DNA from 2 places in the Kaistia algarum genome. Region 1 is predicted to be linked to the other one. Evidence: predicted binding sites of a transcription regulator. Region 1 holds the regulator's gene; the other holds the start of a gene.
What was found. Region 1 encodes PhoB, which activates phosphate uptake and scavenging genes when phosphate is short. Its sites were predicted from a motif close to TGTCATNNANCTGTCAT; they were not measured.
Positions count from the first base shown of each region.

Region 1 (7,460 bases):
TCACGGGAATGCTCGCGTGGCGGGCCAGCTCCGCGAGTTGTTCCTGGTCGAGGATGCGGATCATGATGCCGTCGACATAGCGCGACATGACGCGCGCCGTGTCGGCAATCGTCTCGCCGCGGCCCAGCTGCATCTCGGCGCCGGTCAGCATCAGCGTCTGGCCGCCGAGTTCGCGCATGCCGACATCGAAGGAAACGCGCGTGCGCGTCGAGGGCTGCTCGAAGATCAGCGCCAGCACCTTGCCGGCGAGCGGGCCGACACCATCGCGGGCGCCATTGCGCACCGACTTCAGCCGCCGCGCGCCATCGAGGATCTGCCGCAATGTCGCGGAATCGAAATCGGACAGGTCGAGAAAATGCCGTGCCATGAAGGTTTACGCCTGGATCTGCTGCCGCTCAGCGGCGGGAGCGAGTGCGTGGCACGCTGCCTCGATCTTCTCGATCGCCGCGTCGACCTCGGTTCTGCCGATGGTGAGCGGCGGCAGCAGGCGCACGACATTCTCGCCAGCGCCGGCGACGAGAAGATGCTGGGCGCGCAGCGCCGCCACCACCTCAGGAACTGGCTGAACCGCATGGAGGCCGACGAGCAACCCCTCGCCGCGCACACCGTCCAGCACATCGCCATGCTGGTCGACGAGCGCCGCCAGCCGCTGCTTCAGATAGAGGCCGGTCTCGCGCACATGATCCAGGAAGCCGTCAGCGAGGACGACGTCGAGGACGGCATTTCCAACCGCCATGGCGAGCGGATTGCCGCCGAAGGTCGTGCCATGCGTGCCCGGTGTCATGCCCTTGGCGGCCTCTTCGGTCGCAAGGCAGGCGCCGAGCGGGAAGCCGCCGCCAATGCCCTTGGCGAGCGTCAAAATGTCGGGCGTTACCCCTGTCCATTCATAGGCGAAGAATTTGCCGGTGCGTCCGACGCCCGTCTGGACCTCGTCCATCACGAGCAGCAGGCCATTCGCGTCGCAGAGCGCCCGGAGCTCCTTGAAGAACCCGGCCGGGAAGCTGCGCACGCCGCCTTCGCCCTGGATCGGCTCGACCATGATGGCAGCCGTCTCAGGCGTCACCGCGGCCTTCACGGCATCGATATCGCCGAAGGGCACCTGGACGAAGCCGTCGGCCTTGGGACCGAAGCCTTCCAGGTATTTTTCCTGGCCGCCGGCCGCGAGCGTCGCGAGCGTCCGCCCGTGGAAGGCACCCTCGATCGTGATGATATGGAAGCGCTCGGGATGGCCGTTCACGAAATGATAGCGACGCGCGGTCTTGATCGCGCATTCATTCGCTTCCGCGCCGGAATTGGCAAAGAAGACGCGGTCGGCGAAGCTCGCAGCCGTGAGCCGCTCAGCAAGCCGCTCCTGCCCCGGAATGCGGAAGAGGTTCGATGTGTGCCAGATCTTGCCGGCCTGCTCGGTCAGCGCTGCGACCAGCACCGGATTGGCGTGGCCGAGCGAATTGACGGCGATGCCGGCCGAGAAGTCGAGATAGGCCTCGCCCGCGGGCGTATAGACCCACGCGCCCTCGCCTCGCTCGAACTCGAGCGGGGCACGCGCGAACGTGTTGTAGAGGCTCGAATGCGGCTTGGGCGGAACGGTAGCGGGGGCGGTCATATCCCCTCCTGGGGTCTAGTTAGGCTCTGCAAAGGCACCAAAAATCAAAGGTGCCACCCGAGGCCGTCGCGCCGGGCAGCACCTTTTTGCGTTGCCCTTATATCACGGTGGTGACGATTTCTGTCAAGGAAAGCCGTGCATGACGAGGTTCCGAGGCGGCTAACCGATTGACGCGACTCAAACTTCGCGCCTTGGCATCCAATCTGGGGAAAAAGCCGAGATCGCCGTCTCTGATTCGGCCGGACTCTTGTCAGCGAGTCACGCCATATAGTAGCTTAATGTTCGTTAAGATACGAAATATCGAGCGAGCTGTTTTCCCCGAACCTTGTATTTGCGCAGTCGTCGTCCGGCGTAGCGGGCGGCGAGCATTAGGGATTCCGACGGCCGCTCCGACCGACAAGGATGAGCCATGACTTGGACGGACGAACGGGTTGAGTTGCTCAAGAAGCTTTGGGCCGACGGTCTCAGCGCCAGCCAGATCGCGACGGAACTCGGCGGCGTGACGCGAAACGCGGTCATCGGCAAGGTGCATCGCCTCAGCCTTTCGGGCAGGGCGAAGCCGGCCACGACGCCGATCGCCAGACCCCGCAAACAGCCGGCAGTCTCGACCGGCCGTACCAACGTATCCGGCCGGCCGCAGCCGCCGATGACACGGCCGCTCGTCGCCGGCAATACGGCGCTGAAGCCCATCGGGCAACTGGCGCCGGAGCCGCGTCGCGCCCCTCGTCCGACCGACAGCAACGATGTCGTCGTTCCGATCAGCCTGCATGCGAGCATCCTGACGCTCACCGAGCAGACCTGCAAATGGCCGAATGGCGATCCGAGCTCCGAGGATTTCCATTTCTGCGGCCAGCGCTCGAATTCGGGAATTCCATACTGCGAGTATCATTCCCGCATCGCCTACCAGCCGGTTCACGAACGCCGGCGCGAGCGCAAGATGGTCAGCGCCTGAGTGCGCTTCCCTCTCTCGTCCGCGAGAGAGGGTCCCCATAACCGCGATCCGACCTCTCCGCAGGAGAGGTCTGGACGAGGCCGATGCTCCCAATGGAGCTTGTCCTTCAGGAACGCGTGCCCGCCTGCCTTCCCCTTTCGGCGTATTACGCGGGGGAAGGCCTTCTTTTAAGCGGCGGCGACTATTCTGTCAGTTGACCCCGACGAACTGGTCGTCGAAGGCGTAGCCTGAGCCGCGGACGGTCCGGATCGGGTCCTTGACGCGGCCGCGATTGACCGCCTTGCGCAGGCGGCCGATATGGACGTCGACGGTGCGCTCGTCGACATAGACGTCCCGTCCCCAGACCCCGTCCAGCAATTGCTCGCGCGAGAAGACGCGGCCTGGGCTCTTCATCAGGAATTCGAGCAGGCGGAACTCGGTCGGCCCCAGCCGCAATTCACGGCCGGAACGGCGGACGCGGTGCGTCTCCCGGTCGAGTTCGATGTCGCCGGCCCGCAGCAGCGAGGCGATCACCTCCGGCCGCGATCGGCGCAGGATAGCGCGGACGCGCGCCATCAGCTCCGGCACGGAGAACGGCTTCACGACATAGTCGTCTGCCCCCGTGGACAGGCCGCGTATGCGCTCCTGCTCCTCACCACGCGCGGTCAGCATGATGATCGGCAGCGTGCGCGTGACGTCGCGCGCGCGCAGCCGGCGGCAGAGCTCGATGCCCGAGATTCCAGGCAGCATCCAGTCGAGCAGCAGCAGATCGGGAACGGTCTCCCGCAGCCGCGTCTCGGCATCGTCGCCGCGAGGCACCACGTCGACCGTGTAGCCTTCCGCTTCGAGATTGTATCGTAGGAGGAGGCTCAGCGCCTCCTCGTCCTCAACCACCATAACCCGTGGTGTCATTCAGCTAACCCCGACCAGACCGGAGCGAGCCGATCAAATGTTCTCATAGGTGACGTTCGTCAGGCTCGACTCGTCCTGCTTCGGACGATCCTGCGTGAGCGCTTCGCCGGTGACGACGTAGTGCACGGTCTCGGCGATGTTCGTCGTGTGATCGCCGATCCGCTCGATATTCTTGGCGCAGAACAGCAGATGCGTGCACAGCGAGATGTTGCGCGGATCCTCCATCATGTAGGTGAGGAGTTCGCGGAACAGCGACGTGTACATCGAGTCAATATCGGCATCGCGCTTCCAGACCTCGAAGGCCTGGTTGACGTCGCGCGTCGCATAGGCGTCGAGCACGTCCTTGAGCTGGGCGAGGGACAGCTCCGCCATATGCTCCACACCCGTCATGAAACGCTTCGACTGGAACTGCCCGTCGAGCGCGAGGACGCGCTTGGCAATGTTCTTGGCCAGATCGCCGATGCGCTCGAGGTCGTTGGAGATGCGCATCGCGCCGATGACCTCACGCAGGTCGACAGCAATGGGCTGGCGTCGGGCGATGATGCGGATCGCCTCTTCCTCGCATTCGCGCTGGATCTCGTCGAGGCGCCGATCCTCGGCGATGACCATGTTCGCGGTGGCCGTGTCGATCCGCGTCAGCGCGGACACGGAGAGATCCACCAGCCGTTCGGCCATGCCGCCCATTTCCGCGATGCGGCGCTGGACGTTCTTCAGCTCGTCGTCGTATCGGGTAACAATATGTTCCGACATGTCGTCCTCCTGCCGTCCGGGCTCAGCCGAAGCGTCCGGTGATGTAGTCCTGCGTGCGCTTGTCGCTCGGAGCCGTGAAGATCTTCGACGTCTCGTCGAATTCGATCAGCTCGCCGAGATACATGAAGGCGGTATAGTCCGAGACGCGGGCCGCCTGCTGCATGTTGTGGGTAACGATCGCGATGGTGTAGTCGGCGGTCAGCTCGTCGATGAGCTCCTCGATCTTGGCGGTCGAGATCGGGTCGAGCGCCGAGCAGGGCTCGTCGAACAGAACGACTTCCGGCCGTACTGCGATCGAGCGGGCGATGCAGAGGCGTTGCTGCTGGCCGCCGGAGAGCGACAGGCCGCTCGACGTCAGCTTGTCCTTGACCTCGTTCCAGAGCGCACCGCGCGTCAGCGCCGCCTCGACGCGGGCGTCCATCTCGGAGCGCGAGATATTCTCATAGAGGCGGATGCCGAAGGCGATGTTGTCATAGATCGACATCGGGAACGGCGTGGGCTTCTGGAACACCATGCCGACGCGCGCGCGCAGGAGATTGAGATCCTGGCCCGGCGCCAGGATGTTGCCGCCATCGAACAGAACCTCGCCTTCCGCATGCTGCCTCGGGTAGAGGTCGTACATGCGGTTCAGCACGCGCAGCAGCGTGGACTTGCCGCAGCCCGACGGCCCGATGAAGGCCGTGACCTTCTTCTCGTAGAGCGGCAGGTTGATCGACTTCAGCGCCAGGCTCTCGCCGTAGAAGAACTTCAGATTGCGGATCGTGATCTTCTCGGCCATGCCATGTCCGGCGACGCTCGCGGAGGCGATCTGGGTCATTTGGAGGTCCTCGGGCTAAGGAATGTGCGGGCAACGATGTTGAGCGCAAGCACTGTGAAGGTGATGAGCAGGGCGCCGGTCCAGGCGAGCTTCTGCCATTCCGGATAGGGGCTCAAAGCAAACTGGAAGATGGTGACCGGCAAGCTGGACATCGGCGCATTGGGGTTGGTGCTGAAGAACTGGTTGTTCAGCGCCGTGAACAGCAGTGGTGCCGTCTCGCCGCTGACGCGGGCTATGGCGAGCAGTACGCCGGTCACGATGCCCGACATGGCGGCGCGATAGGCAACCTGCCGGATCATGACCGCACGAGGCAGGCCCAGTGCGGCCGATGCTTCGCGAAGCGTGTTCGGAACCAGATTGAGCATGTCCTCGGTCGTGCGGACAACGACCGGAATAACCAGGATGGCCAGGGCAAGGGCGCCGGCGAAAGCCGAGAAATGGCCCATCGGCGCGACCACGACCTCATAGACGAACAGACCGATGACGATGGACGGCGCCGCCAGCAGGATGTCGTTGATGAAGCGAACGATGTTGGTCAATTGGTTGTGGCGGCCGTATTCGGCCATGTAGGTGCCGGCGAGGATGCCGATCGGCGTGCCGATCAAAACACCGGCGATCGTCATGATCAGGCTGCCGACGATGGCGTTGAGCAGACCGCCGGCCTCGCCCGGCGGCGGCGTCATCTCGGTGAAGATCGCCAGCGAAAGCCCCGAAAAGCCCTGCCAGACCAAGGCCGCCAGGATCAGCACCAGCCAGGCGAGGCCGAAGATCGTCGCAGCGAAAGACAGGCTGAGCAGGATGCCGTTGCCGCGGCGGCGCTTCTTGTAGAGCGCCTGGGCGGTTGGACTGGAGACGGCCGAGTTTCCCAAGGTTGCCATGGTTTTCGCCTCAGTTGCCGGCTTTGACGTTCATGCGGGCCAGCATGATGCGGGCTGCCGCCAGAACGATGAAGGTGATGATGAACAGGATCAGACCGAGGGCGATCAGCGACGAGGTGTAGAGCTCGCCGACGGCCTCGGTGAATTCATTGGCGATCGAGGCCGAGATGGTCGTTCCCGGAGCCAGGATCGAGGCCGAGATCTTGTGGGCGTTGCCGATAACGAAGGTGACCGCCATGGTCTCGCCGAGGGCGCGGCCGAGGCCGAGCATGATGCCGCCGATGACGCCGACGCGGGAGAAGGGCAGCACGACCTTGGTAACGACTTCAGCCGTCGTGCAGCCGAGGCCGTAGGTTGCTTCTTTCAGCACCGGCGGAACCGTGTCGAACACGTCGCGGGTGATCGAGGTGATGAAGGGAAGCACCATGATCGCCAGGATGATGCCGGCCGTCAGGACGCCGATGCCGTAGGGCGGCCCGGCGAACACGCTCGAAAGGCCGGGCACATTGCCGAACAGGCCGATCAGCGCCGGCTGGATGGTGGTTTGGAAGAAGGGGGCAAAGACGAAGAGGCCCCAGATGCCGTAGATGATCGACGGGATGCCGGCGAGCAGTTCGATCGCGACGCCGATCGGACGCTTCAGCCAGGGCGGGCAGAGTTCGGTAAGGAAGATCGCGATCCCGAGTCCCACCGGGACAGCGATCAGAAGCGCGATGATCGACGTGACCACGGTGCCATAGATCGGAGCCAGCGCGCCGAACTTCTCGGTGACCGGATTCCAGCTCTGCGTGGTTACAAAGCCGAGACCGAAAGTCTGAAAGGCGGGTATCGAGCCGTAGATCAGCGAAATGATCACGCCGCCGAGCAAGATCAAAACCGTCAGCGCGGCCGCGAACGTAACCCAGTTGAACACCAGGTCGCCAGCACGAAGCCGGCTCATCCGCTTGAGCTTGCTGCTATCTACGCCTGTGCTCCGCAACCCGGTCATTATAGCGTCCGCCATCTCGGTCCCCCGGCTCAGCTCTGAGCCTTCAATCTGAAGAGATCAGGAGAGGGGCGGCGCCCCTCTCCCAGGATCGGTCGATCTTACTTGGCCATCTCGACGAAGAGCGGCTTGCCGTCCGCGCCGACGATATCCTTGGCCCAGGTGGCCTTGATGTTGGCGACGACGGCGTCGGGCATCGGGATATAATGCAGGTCGGCAGCGGCCTGATCGCCATTGGCATAGGCCCAGGCGAAGAACTTCAGCGCGGCAGCGGAAGCGGCATCATCCTTCGGCGTCTTGTGCATCAGGATGAAGGTCGCCGCGGTGATCGGCCAGGACGAGGCGCCCGGCTCGTTGGTCAGGATGACGTAGTAGCCCGGCAGCTTCGACCAATCGACGCCTTCGGCGGCGGCGGCGAAGTTCGGCACTTCCGGAGCGACCGTCTGGCCGTCCTTGTTGACGAGCTTGGCGTAGGTCATGTTGTTCTGCGCGGCGAACGCATACTCGACATAGCCGATCGAACCGACCGTCTGCGACACGCCGGCGGCGACGCCTTCATTGCCCTTGGCGCCGAGGCCGACCGG
Region 1 covers NZ_JAPKNJ010000001.1:1,755,032-1,762,491, reverse strand. Annotated here, with positions in the region: gene argF (ornithine carbamoyltransferase) at 1-367, opposite strand, end outside; gene OSH05_RS08585 (aspartate aminotransferase family protein) at 374-1,603, opposite strand; gene OSH05_RS08580 (GcrA family cell cycle regulator) at 2,013-2,555, shown strand; gene phoB (phosphate regulon transcriptional regulator PhoB) at 2,745-3,446, opposite strand; gene phoU (phosphate signaling complex protein PhoU) at 3,480-4,196, opposite strand; gene pstB (phosphate ABC transporter ATP-binding protein PstB) at 4,219-5,013, opposite strand; gene pstA (phosphate ABC transporter permease PstA) at 5,010-5,891, opposite strand; gene pstC (phosphate ABC transporter permease subunit PstC) at 5,902-6,831, opposite strand; gene pstS (phosphate ABC transporter substrate-binding protein PstS) at 6,978-7,460, opposite strand, start outside.

Region 2 (7,460 bases), on a different contig from region 1:
CAGCGCGATGGCCAGGCGGTGGACCAGCCATATGGCGCGTTCGAACTGGCTCGTGGCCAGCACGAGGCGCTGCGTGTCGGCCTCGGCTCCGTGCGCCGAGGCCGCAAGCTGACGGCGGATCCGGTTGAGATGTTCGCTTCGATCCCCGGTCAGGCCGATCAGCCAATCGAAATCCTCGGCCTCGCTTCCCGCCGTGTCGGCGAGATGGATGACTATGGCGCGCAGTGATTCCGAGAGGTTGAAGGCGAGCGCCGGGGCCGGCCGAAGGGTGGATATCAGGGCCGAGAATTCGGCGAGCGTGTCCTGCAGCGCTCGCAGCATCTCCAGGTGTGATTGCTGGGCGAGCGCCGTATCGAGATCGCGGCTTGAGAGACCACGGCGGATCAGGTCGATCACAAATGCGTCCGTCGTTTCGGCGACGGCCTTGCTGCCGCGCCAGAGCACCTGCAGTCCCGCCGCGCCGACAGGCGTGGCCGTGTCCAGATCTGGCAGGAGATTGGGGAGGCGATGGATCAGGCCTTCGATCTCCGCTGCCGAAAGTTCGAGGGCGCCGGACGGATCTGCGGCGGCGTCCGGATCGACGAATCGCGGTCGCGACACGTCGTCCTCGAGCGTCGGCGGGCTGAAGCGCATTGCGAGGCGTGCCACGGGCGAGCGCAGAATGGAGACGGGGAGGGCGCCGCAAAGCTGGAGCAGCAGAAAGAGCATCGACACGGCGCGTGCCGCATCGCTATGGCCCAACTGGAGGAAGAAGGCCGTCGGGTCGAGGCCGAACATCGGCGCCGCCAGATAGGCCACAAGCAGGAGCCCGGAGCCGAGGCCCTTCACCATGATATGGACGAGGCAGAGTTGCCGGCCGACGCCCATCAGGCCGCCCGACGCGACCAGGGTCGCAAGTCCCGATCCGAAATTGGCGCCGACGACGGCGAAGTAGCAACTGTCTATGCCGATGACGCCTGCCTTCAACGCGGCGAGCACAAGGATCGTCGCGGTCGAGGAGGATTGGGTGACGAGCGCAGCAACAAGGCCAAGTGCGAGTGCGCTCATGGGTGTCAGGCCGGCCATCCAGTCGGCGAAGGTTGCGCCATCCAGCGCGTGCGGCGCCGCCTTGATGAAATCGATGCCGAGGAACAGCAGCGCCAGTCCGAGGGCGATGCTCATCCAACCACGCGACGCCGCTCGCCGGTCGAAGCCGAGTTGGAAGCCGATGCCGACGAGGCCGACCAGGAAGAGCACGGCGAGATGGAAATTGACCGCTGCCAGAAGAACGAGCGCCGAGGTCCCGACATTGCCGCCGGCGACGACAGGAATGGCCTCACGCGTCGATAGGGCTCGGGCGCGGACGAGATTGCCGGCGATCACAGCCACGGCATTGCTCGACTGCGTCACGGCGCCGGCCAGCACTCCTGCTGAGAAGCCCGCGGCTATGGTACGAGTCGCTGCCTTGAGAAGAACGCGGATGCGCCGGCCCATGGCCCGCTGCAACTGCGACGACATCAGCCGGAGGCCGATGAAAAGAAGGCCGAGGCCGGCCAGGCATTCACCAAGGCTGAGCACGAAAAGGCTCTCGCAACGAGCAGGAAAGGCACGCCGGCTTCGATCCGCACCGCACCGCCCATGGGCGGTCAGACTTGGATCGAATCGCTCCGGCGAACCCATAAGGGCCACCTGGGTGATGACAGTCTTATGACAGGGAGCTCGTTTGCCGGACGCGTTCAGTTCTTCTTGCGGAAGGCGTCGAGGCGGACGATCTGGGCTTCGCCGGGGCGTTCCTCGCTCACCGCCGGTTCGGGCTCGGCTGCTTCCGGCGCGGCGTCAAGCACCAGAGATGAATTTTCCAGCGCCTCGATCTCGCGGTCAGCCTCGTCAGCCTCTTCGCCGGCCTGTGCCGATTCGAATTGCAGGCCGAACTGGACGGAGGGGTCGAGGAAGCTCTTCACGGCGGCGAATGGAACGAGCAGGCGCTCGGGCACGCCGTTGAAGGAAAGGCCGACCTCGAAGGAATGTTCGCTGACCGAGAGGTCCCAATATTGATGCTGGAGGACGATCGTCATGTCCTCGGGATATTGGGCCAGCATTCGTGTCGAGATGCGCACGCCGGGGGCGCGGGTCTCGAAGGTGATGTAGAAATGGTGCTCGCCGGGAAGACCCGTCTTCGCCACTTCGGCCAGGACCTTGCGAACAACGCCGCGGAGCGCGTCCTGGGCCAGAATGTCGTAGCGGATCAGATCTTCGGGCATTTTTCTATCCGTCTTGCGGGCGGCGTTCCGGCCGCCAGTCGCGAAAGTGGAGGCTTCTGTTGCCAGGTGCCTCCGAACCCCGCCTTACAGTGCTACCCGCAAGGACTTCAATTTCGGTACTGGAACCGCTTACGCGGCAACAGCCACCGGAGCATAGTTGTCATTCGCAACTATAGGTTTGGTCCGATATCGGCGGTACCATGCCGAGCAAAAGAACACCCTTTACGCCCTCGTCGATCCTATTTCGCCCCCGCCGGAGACCACCCGCTTGTTCGCGGTGGCCGATGGGCTCGGGTGGAGGCGCCGGGTACCGCCCCCGGGTCCGATAGGTTTATTTCGGTGACCGTTTATCGCCATAGCCGGCTTGCGCCGGCAGAGGAGATATAGGGGATCGGGAGCGGAGTGAAAAGGGATGCGGCTGACCAATCGCCGTGTTGGTAGGCCTTTGTCTTTGCCGACCGAAGGGCTCGGCCAAATGCCGGGCTCGCCCAATGTCTCGTCAGGCGGTAGCGCGGCGCCGGTGAGCCTATTTCGGCGTCGCACGGCCCGACTTGACCCGGCCCCTGCGGCCGGCCCGATAAGGATGGCGGTCCGTAGCCGAAGAGGTGATTCGTGCGCTCTCCCGCCCCATTCCTGAGCCCTTCCCAAGCTGCCAGGCAGCTTGGCGTTTCCCCCAAGGCCCTGCGGCTCTACGAGCAGCGCGGTCTGGTAACGCCGGCCCGCACAGCGGCCGGATATCGCGCCTACGCGCCCGCCGAGATCAATCGAGCCGCCGAGATTGTCGCCTTGCGCAGGCTGGGGCTTAGCCTCGCACAAGTGGCGAGGGTGTTGGGTGGCGACGCCGAAGATCTGGGGCCGGCACTCGCCAACCATCAGAAGACGCTGGAGGACCGTGGCCGCGAACTGGCCGTCACGGTGGAGAAAGTGAAGCGGCTGCGGGCCGATCTTGCCCAGGGAAAAGCGCCGGCGGCAGGCGAACTTTCCCGCCTGCTGGGGACCCCGGCGAAGGCCGGTGTAGCCCTCGAGCTTCCATGGCCCTGGGGCGGCGAGCGCTTCGAGTTGCATGACATCCGGGCGCTGAACTTCATCGTCGGCCCGCTCGGCAGTGGCAAGACCCGTTTCGCCGAGCGGTTGGCACAGGCGTTGCCCGGGGCGACCTTGCTCGGTCTCGACCGGGCGGCGGATGGCGGTGCGGCGGCGAGGGCGCGGATGGAGGCCGATCCGAGCCTTCGATCGCGAATCGACGCCAGCCTGACCTGGCTCGTCGGGGAGGGCGCCATGCGATCCGAAGCCCTCGTCGCTCTCCTCGCCGGGCTGGAGGCCGCAGAGCCGACAGCCGTGGTCGTCGATATGGTGGAGCAGGGGCTGGACCATGCCACCCAGGAAGCGCTGGTGGCTCACCTGCGCCGGCGAGAAAGTCCGGCCCGTCCGCTGTTCCTGATGACGCGCTCCAGCGCGATCCTCGATCTGGCGGCGGTCGGCGCCGATGAGATCATCCTGTTCTGTCCGGCCAATCACAGCCCGCCTACCGTGGTCGCTCCCTATCCCGGCTCGCCCGGTTACGAGGCCGTCGCCACTTGCCTTGCCTCGCCCGACGTGCGGGCTCGGACCGAGGGCGTCATCGCCTGGCGGCCTCGGACGGCGTAGCGAGCGGCCGTGGTTATTGCGCCAGCATGGCGGACTGGACGGACGCCGAGTCATCGCGGCGCGGTCCTGCGGCGGTGCCGAAGGCTGCCAGAAAGGTGCGCACGCCGGTTCGCGCCGCAGCATGCATTTCCGCTTCGGTGGGCGCGCCGCCGAAGAGAGTGATCATCTGGATGTCGGCATAGATGAGCGCCATGAACTGGCGGGCGGCGCGTTCCGGATCGTCGATCCGGAGCAGGCCGGCATGATCAAGGCCGGCGAGGCGAGCGCCGATCAGCGCCCAGGCCTTGCCGGGCCCGTCCTGGCGCCAGGTAGCGAAGAGCTCCGGATAGCGCTCGCCCTCCGCCTCGATCAGGCGGCGCAGCGCCTTGCCGTCGCGGTTGCACAGGCAATTGCGGATGAGACGCAGCGCGAAGTCCGCGAGTTCGGCCTCCAGATCGATGGGTCGATCGGGAAAGCTGGCTATCAGCTGATAGAGGCCGGCATTGGAGCGCTCCGTGAGGTCACGCACCACGGCGAGGAAGAGCTGCTCCTTGTCGCCATAGTGATTATAGATGGTCTGCCGCGAGACACAGGCGCGCGCCGCGATGCCGTCGATGCTGGTCGCGGCATATCCTTCCCGCGCGAACGACTCCTCCGCCGCTTCCGTGATCGACAAGCGCTTGGCGCATTGCCCATAGGCGGAGACCCGTGAAGAATTTGCGTCGCGTGAAATTTTCATGACCGAACGATAGGGGGGCTTGACGTTTTAGACAAGAGTGTCCAAAAATCTGGACAACAAAACCTATTGGGTGAGCGACGCGTTGCGTCCCGCTGCCTCCGCCCATGGATCCTGCACCACCTCAATCGGTCTGCGACAGCCATCGGCGCTGCGCGGCCGATTTTTCGCTTCGAAGGAATTTCTCCATGGACCGCTCTGTCTTGCGATTCGCCGTCGTCCTCGGCCTGCTGAGTGCCATCGGGCCCTTCGCCATCGACATGTATCTGCCAGCCCTGCCTTCGATCGGCGCAGATCTCAAGGCCGATAATACCGCGGTCCAGATGAGCCTGATGGCCTTTTTCCTGTCGCTCGGTTTCGGCCAGTTGGTCTATGGCCCGGTCTCCGACATGGTCGGGCGCAAGCCGCCGCTCTATTTCGGCCTCGCCCTCTTCATGGTCGGCAGCATCGGCTGCGCGCTGTCGCCGTCGATCGACGTGCTGATCGCCTTCCGCTTCGTGCAGGGGCTCGGCGCCTGCGCCGGCATGGTCGTGCCGCGCGCCGTGGTGCGCGATCTGCACACCGGCGCCGAGGCGGCGCGGCTCATGTCGCTTCTGATGCTGGTATTTTCCGTCTCGCCGATCCTCGCCCCGCTCTCGGGCAGCGCCGTGATCGCGCTCGCCGGCTGGCGCGGCGTGTTCTGGGTCGTGCTCGGCGCGGCGGTTCTCGGCGTCGTGCTGCTCGCTCTGGCGCTGCCGGAAACGCGGCCGGTCGCCGAGCGGCGCGAGAGCAGCATGACAGGAGCGATCCAGGCCTATGGCTACCTGCTGCGCGACCGGCATTTTCTCGGTCTCGTCTTCATCGGCGCGTTCGGTATAGCGAGCTTCTTCGCCTTCCTGGCCAATTCCTCCTTCGTGATGATCGAGCACTATGGCCTGACGCCGACGCAGTACAGCTTCGCTTTCTCGGTGAACGCGGTGTCCTTCATCGGCGTCTCGCAATTCGCCGGCCCGATCGGGGCGCGCTTCGGAATGGTGCCGATGATGCGCTGGGCCGTCCTTGGTTATGCGGCCACGATGGTGCTGCTGCTCGCCCTGTTCCTGCTCGGCATCAGCGCGCTGCCGGTCCTGCTGGTGCTGCTGTTCGTCGGCTTCGGCTTTCTCGGCCTCGTCATCCCGAGCTCGGCCGTGCTCGCCCTCGATGCGCATGGCCCGATCGCCGGTACGGCCTCGGCGCTGATGGGCACGTTGCAGTTCGGTGCCGGCGCCGTCGTCATGGCGATCGTCGGGCTGTTCTTGAATGGAACCGCCCTGCCGATGGTGGTGGGCATCGCTGGCGCCGCGCTGGTCTCGCTGACGCTGACGCAGCTGACGCTCGGCGGCGCGGCCGGTCGGCGCCTCAGAGCCCAGGAAGCCCCGGCAGAATAGGCGCGCCGCGCCTTATCGGCCGGCCCCGGCTGGGGGTAACGAATGGCGGAGGGCGCTCCGGCGCCCTTTTCCTTGTATGATGCGACGACGATTCCGCGAGCGGACCGCAAGCCATGCGCCAATATCTCAACCTCATGGATCTCGTGCTGAAGACGGGCGCGGTCAAAACCGACCGAACCGGCACCGGCACGCTGTCGATCTTCGGCCATCAGATGCGCTTCGATCTCGCCGACGGGTTTCCTGTCGTGACGACCAAGAAGCTGCATCTGAAGTCGATCATCCACGAACTGCTCTGGTTCATCCGGGGCGACACGAACGTCCGATATCTTCGCGATAATGGCGTGACGATCTGGGACGAATGGGCCGACGAGAACGGTGATCTCGGCCCGGTGTATGGCGCGCAATGGCGCTCCTGGCCGGCGCCGGACGGCCGCAAGATCGACCAGCTTGGCGAGGTCATCGAGGCGATCCGCAAACGCCCGGATTCGCGCCGCCTGATCGTCTCGGCCTGGAACCCGGCCGAAGTCGACCAGATGGCGCTGCCGCCCTGCCATATGATGTTCCAGTTCTACGTCGCCGATGGCCGGCTCTCCTGCCAGCTCTACCAGCGCTCGGCCGACATCTTCCTGGGCGTGCCGTTCAACATCGCCTCCTATGCGCTGCTGACGCTGATGGTGGCGCAGGTCTCCGGGCTTGAGCCGGGCGACTTCGTGCACACGCTCGGCGACGCGCATCTCTATTCCAACCATCTCGACCAGGCGCGCGAGCAGCTCTCGCGAGAGCCCCGCGCCTTGCCGGTCATGAAGCTCAATCCGGCGGTGAAGCGGATCGAGGATTTCCGGTTCGAGGATTTCGAATTGGTCGGCTACGAGCCGCATCCGGCGATCCGGGCGAAGGTCGCGGTGTAGGATCGATCTGTGGCGACCGTCACATCGGCGGGGTGGACTGCGTTATAGATCGAGGCGTGGATTCCCCGCGACCCGAGGATCGTCATGCGCGCCGCGCCTTTTGCTCTTGCCGCCTGCCTTCTCGCCGCCCCGGCTTTCGCCAATGATTCGACGGCGGAACTGGGCGCTGGCGGTCTCGCTTATGTGACGACCGAGGCGGTGCAGATGAAGTCGGAGGACCTGTTCATCTCGATGGACGAGGTGAGGGTCCGCTATGCGTTCGAGAATGTTTCGGACCAGGACGTGACCTCTCTCGTCGCCTTCCCGATGCCGGACATCAAGGGCGACGTCGATTTCATGGAATCGGTACCGGTCGATGATCCGCTCAATTTCCTCGGCTTCCGGACAACGGTCGACGGCCAGCCGGTCGAGGCAAGCGTGCAGCAGCGCGTGACCTCGCTCGGCATCGATCAGACGGCCTATCTGACGTCGCTCGGCATTCCGCTCGCCCCGCAGAACCCAGCGACGCGGGCGGCGCTCGACAAGCTTCCGCCCGAAAAATGGG
Region 2 covers NZ_JAPKNJ010000003.1:539,903-547,362, forward strand. Annotated here, with positions in the region: gene OSH05_RS20795 (Na/Pi symporter) at 1-1,557, opposite strand, end outside; gene OSH05_RS20800 (SspB family protein) at 1,716-2,240, opposite strand; RNA gene ssrA (transfer-messenger RNA) at 2,286-2,653, opposite strand; gene OSH05_RS20810 (MerR family transcriptional regulator) at 2,853-3,887, shown strand; gene OSH05_RS20815 (TetR/AcrR family transcriptional regulator) at 3,901-4,542, opposite strand; gene OSH05_RS20820 (multidrug effflux MFS transporter) at 4,791-6,008, shown strand; gene OSH05_RS20825 (thymidylate synthase) at 6,122-6,916, shown strand; gene OSH05_RS20830 (DUF4424 domain-containing protein) at 7,001-7,460, shown strand, end outside.
Region 2: the regulator PhoB is predicted to act here: its motif matches at 1,676-1,692, upstream of OSH05_RS20795 (Na/Pi symporter).